Regions from separate parts of the Devosia sp. Soil_C_22 genome, predicted to be linked through region 1. Evidence: predicted binding sites of a transcription regulator. Region 1 holds the regulator's gene; the other holds the start of a gene.
What was found. Region 1 encodes HrcA, which represses chaperone genes, less so after heat shock. Its sites were predicted from a motif close to GTTAGCACTCNCNNNNNGNGAGTGCTAAC; they were not measured.

Region 1 (2,399 bases):
GGTCGCCGATGGCGAAACCGGCCTGCACCACCTGCACCACCGTACCTTCGGGGCGCGACGGATCGGGGACCTCGAACATGGCCTGGTGCTTGTGCGGATCGAATTTCTGGCCTTCGGCCTCGATCGGCTTGACGCCGTGCTTGGCCAGCAGCCGCTGCATCTCGCGCTCGGTCATCTCGATGCCTTCGATCAGCGACTTGGTGGTCGCGTCGGCGCTGTCGCGCGCCTCGGCCGGCAGCACGGTCAGGGCGCGGCTGAGCGAATCGGTAGCCGTCAGCATGTCGCGGGCAAAGCCGGCGATGGCGTAGGAACGGGTGTCGGAAATCTCGCGCTCGGTGCGCTTGCGCAGGTTTTCCATCTCGGCGACGGTACGCAGCAGCTTGTCGCGCAAGTCGGCATTCTCGGCCTTCAGCTCCAGGGCCGGATCGGGAGTCGCGGCTTCGGCAGCATTTTCGGCCGCAGTCGTCTCGGGGGCCACGGTTGCATCGGCGGCCTTGTCGTCTTCGGGTTTCTTGGTCTCGTCGGTCATCGTAACTCGGACAAAATTGATCGCTGGGAGCGTTTGCCCCGCATATCGGCCAATGAGCTGGAAGATTCAAGCCTGCGAAAGGTTCCGGGCCTCAGCCCTTGCGCGCCATCATGGCCGAAACGACGTTCGCCGTGTAGTCGACCACCGGCACGATGCGGGCGTAATTGATGCGCGTCGGGCCGATGACGCCCAGCACGCCGACCACCTTCTGGTTGGCATCCTTGTAAGGCGAAAGAATCACCGAGCTGCCCGAGAGCGAGAACAGCTTGTTCTCCGAGCCGATGAAGATCTTCACCCCCTGCGCAGCTTCCGTATCGCCGAGCAGCTCGATCAGGCCGTCGCGGCTCTCGAGCTCATCGAACAGCTGGCGGATGCGGCTCAACTCCTCCGACGCCATGGTGTCGTTGATCAGGTTGGCGCGGCCACGCACGATCACCGTCGGCGGCGCGCCGCTGCCCGAGAGCGTCGCGAGCCCGGTTTCGACCAGCTTGTGCGTCAGCTCGTCGAGCTCGTGCTGTGTCTGCGCGCGCTGGTCGCGCAGCGCGCGTAGCGTCTCGCCGATGGTCTTGCCCACCGCGAAATGCGCGAGGTAGTTCGAAGCCTGCGTCAGCGCGCTGGCGGTGAGCCCCGCCGGCAGCGGCAGGATGCGGTTTTCCACCGAGCCATCCTCGCCCACCAGCACCACCATGGCGCGCTCGGCATCGAGGCGGATGAATTCGATATGCTTGAGCACGAGATCGGCCTTGGTCGCGATCACCACGCCGGCGCCATGGCTGAGCCCCGACAGTAGCTGGCTCGCCTCGGCCAGCACGTCTTCGACCTGTCCCGAAGCGGCCGGGCCCTGGATCTGCTTGGCGATCTGGGAGCGCTCGTCCTCGTTGACGGCGCCGACCTCCAGCATGGCGTCGACGAAGAACCGCAGGCCCTGTTGCGTGGGCAGCCGCCCGGCCGAGGTGTGCGGCGCAGCGATGAGGCCCAGATCCTCGAGATCGGCCATGACATTGCGCACCGAAGCGGGCGAGAGGCCAACGCTCAGCATGCGCGCCAGGTCGCGCGAGGCGACCGGCGTACCAGTGTCGAGATAGCGCTCGACGAGCTTGCGAAAAATATCCTGGCTGCGGTTGCTGAGTACCGCAAGCACGTCTTCCGGGGCTTTGGTCCGATCGGCCATGTTCACCATTTAGGGCGAAAGCCGTGAGCCGCCAAGCTGCGCTGCCTTGTTCCCACGGCTGGCGAGGGTTAAGAGGCGGTTAACGACCCAGAACACCGGTGATTTGCCTTATGCGCCCTTCCGGACGCCAGCCAGACGAAATGCGGGCCGTGACGCTCGAACGCAATGTATCGCCCAAGGCCGAAGGCAGCTGCCTCGTGAGCTTCGGCGGCACCCGCGTTTACGTCACCGCCTCAGTCGAGACCACGCTGCCGAGCTGGCGGCGCGGTTCGGGGCTCGGCTGGGTCACGGCCGAGTACGGCATGCTGCCGCGCTCGACCGATACGCGCACCCGCCGCGAAGCCGCCTCGGGCAAGCAGTCCGGCCGCACCCAGGAAATCCAGCGCCTGATCGGCCGCTCGCTGCGCGCCGTGGTCGACATGCAGGCGCTGGGCGAGAACCAGATCACGCTCGATTGCGATGTGCTCGAGGCCGATGGCGGCACCCGCACCGCCTCGATCACCGGCGCCTATGTGGCGCTGGTCGATGCCATCGGCTGGCTGAAAGAGCGCAAGCTCACCAGGGGCGAGCCGCTGCGTGATTCGGTGGCGGCGATCAGCTGCGGTATCTATCGCGGCACTCCGGTGCTCGATCTCGACTATCTCGAGGATGTCGAGGCCCACACTGACGCCAATTTCGTACTGACCGGCTCGGGGAAGT
Region 2 (2,399 bases), on a different contig from region 1:
CCGGGTGGCAAAGCGGCTGCCGGCTTCGCGCGCCCTCGACAGGCCCTCGCCAACACTGCCATCGCCGGAATAACGGGTGCCGACGACGATGTGATCGCCCGCCTTTGCCTTGTCCAGCATCTGCGGCAGAATGGATTCGTCGTGCTGCAGGTCGGCGTCGATGACCGCGAAGTACGGCGCCGCGCTCGACAGGATGCCCTCGATGACGGCCGAACTCAGGCCGCGGCGGCCGATGCGGTGGATGCCGCGGACGTTGGGGAAACGCTGCGCCATCTCACGCACGACTTCGGACGTGCCGTCGGGCGAGTTGTCGTCAACGACGATGAACTCGAACGGGATGCCACTCAGCGCGGCGCCGACCTTTTCATAAAGCAGCCCGACATTCTCGCGCTCGTTATAGCTCGGCACGATGACGGCCAACTCGGGCGCGACCCAGGCTTCCGGGCTGCGCTTCACATGGGGGTCGAACTGAATTACGGTCACATTGGCTCCGGGGCTTGCGGCCAGTCATTGCCGCGCCGGCAGCAGGTAACACGCCGCGGCGCTTTGTCTCGGCACCCACAACGCGGCATTTTCAGCTCGGTTTCACGCGCCTGTCGCATAGCTGCTCCACGATCAGATTATGCCTCGCGGTCAACTTGACTCGATTGGAGCCCCCTCCTATATCGCCTCTCGTGCCTGTTAGCACTCCTCCACTCCGAGTGCTAACAGGCGAAGATTCATCGAGGTTTATAGGAGCAAACATGGCTTTCCGTCCTCTGCACGACCGCGTGGTCGTTCGCCGTGTCGACAGCGAAGAGAAATCGGCTGGCGGCATCATCATCCCCGACACTGCCAAGGAAAAGCCCTCCGAGGGCGTGATCGTCTCGGTCGGTCCTGGCGCCCGTGACGAAGCCGGCAAGATCGTTCCGCTGGACGTCAAGGAAGGCGATCGCATCCTGTTCGGCAAGTGGAGCGGCACCGAGGTGAAGCTCAACGGTCAGGATCTCCTGATCATGAAAGAGTCCGACATCATGGGCGTGATCACCGCGTAAGGCTTTCGCCTCGCACGGTTTTTCCCATTTGTTTCAAACGTAAGGAGCGCCTCCAATGGCTGCTAAAGACGTAAAGTTCTCCACCGATGCCCGCGACAAGATGGTCCGCGGCGTCAACATCCTCGCCAATGCGGTGAAGGTGACCCTCGGCCCCAAGGGCCGCAACGTCGTGATCGACAAGTCGTTCGGCGCCCCGCGCATCACCAAGGACGGCGTCACCGTCGCCAAGGAAGTGGAGCTCGAGGACAAGTTCGAGAACATGGGCGCCCAGATGCTGCGCGCCGTGGCCTCCAAGACCAACGACATCGCCGGTGACGGCACCACCACCGCGACGGTGCTGGGCCAGGCCATCGTCAACGAAGGCATCAAGCTCGTTGCCGCCGGCATGAACCCGATGGATCTGAAGCGCGGTATCGACCTCGCCGTCGCCGAAGTCGTCGAGAATCTCGGCAAGGCCAAGAAGACCATCTCGGCCAACAACGAAGTCGCGCAGGTCGGCACCATCTCGGCCAACGGCGAAACCGCCATCGGCGAGATGATCGCCAACGCGATGCAGAAGGTCGGCAACGAGGGTGTGATCACCGTCGAGGAAGCCAAGACCGCCGAGACCGAGCTCGACGTCGTCGAGGGCATGCAGTTCGACCGCGGCTACCTGTCGCCGTATTTCGTCACCAATGCCGAGAAGATGACCGCCGTCCTCGAGGACCCGGTGATCCTGCTGCACGAGAAGAAGCTCTCGAACCTGCAGTCGATGCTGCCGATCCTCGAGTCGGTCGTGCAGTCGCAGCGCCCGCTGCTGATCGTGGCCGAGGACATTGAGGGCGAGGCTCTGGCCACGCTCGTCGTCAACCGCCTGCGCGGCGGCCTCAAGGTCGCGGCCGTCAAGGCTCCGGGCTTCGGTGATCGCCGCAAGGCCATGCTCGAGGACATCGCGATCCTCACCGGCGGCCAGGTGATCTCGGAAGATCTCGGCATCAAGCTCGAGAACGTCACCCTCGACATGCTGGGCACCGCCAAGCGCGTGGAAATCTCCAAGGAGAACACCACGATCGTCGACGGCGCCGGCTCGAAGGACGACATCCAGGGCCGCGTCGGCCAGATCAAGGCGCAGATCGAGGAGACCACCTCGGACTACGACCGCGAGAAGCTGCAGGAGCGTCTGGCCAAGCTCGCCGGCGGTGTTGCGGTGATCAAGGTCGGCGGCTCGACCGAAGTCGAGGTGAAGGAGCGCAAGGACCGCGTCGACGACGCGCTGAACGCCACCCGCGCCGCGGTTGAAGAAGGCATCGTGCCGGGCGGTGGCGTTGCGCTGCTGCGCGCGTCGAACGCCATCGCCGTCAAGGGCGCCAATGCCGACCAGCAGGC

Region 2: the regulator HrcA is predicted to act here: its motif matches at 681-709, upstream of AC3A6I_RS04540 (co-chaperone GroES).

What each region holds. Positions count from the first base shown of each region.
Region 1 covers NZ_JBDGIY010000002.1:245,420-247,818, reverse strand. The annotation lists gene grpE (nucleotide exchange factor GrpE) at 1-529, opposite strand, end outside; gene hrcA (heat-inducible transcriptional repressor HrcA) at 621-1,700, opposite strand; gene rph (ribonuclease PH) at 1,811-2,399, shown strand, end outside.
Region 2 covers NZ_JBDGIY010000001.1:981,281-983,679, reverse strand. The annotation lists gene AC3A6I_RS04545 (glycosyltransferase) at 1-483, opposite strand, end outside; gene AC3A6I_RS04540 (co-chaperone GroES) at 744-1,034, shown strand; gene groL (chaperonin GroEL) at 1,090-2,399, shown strand, end outside.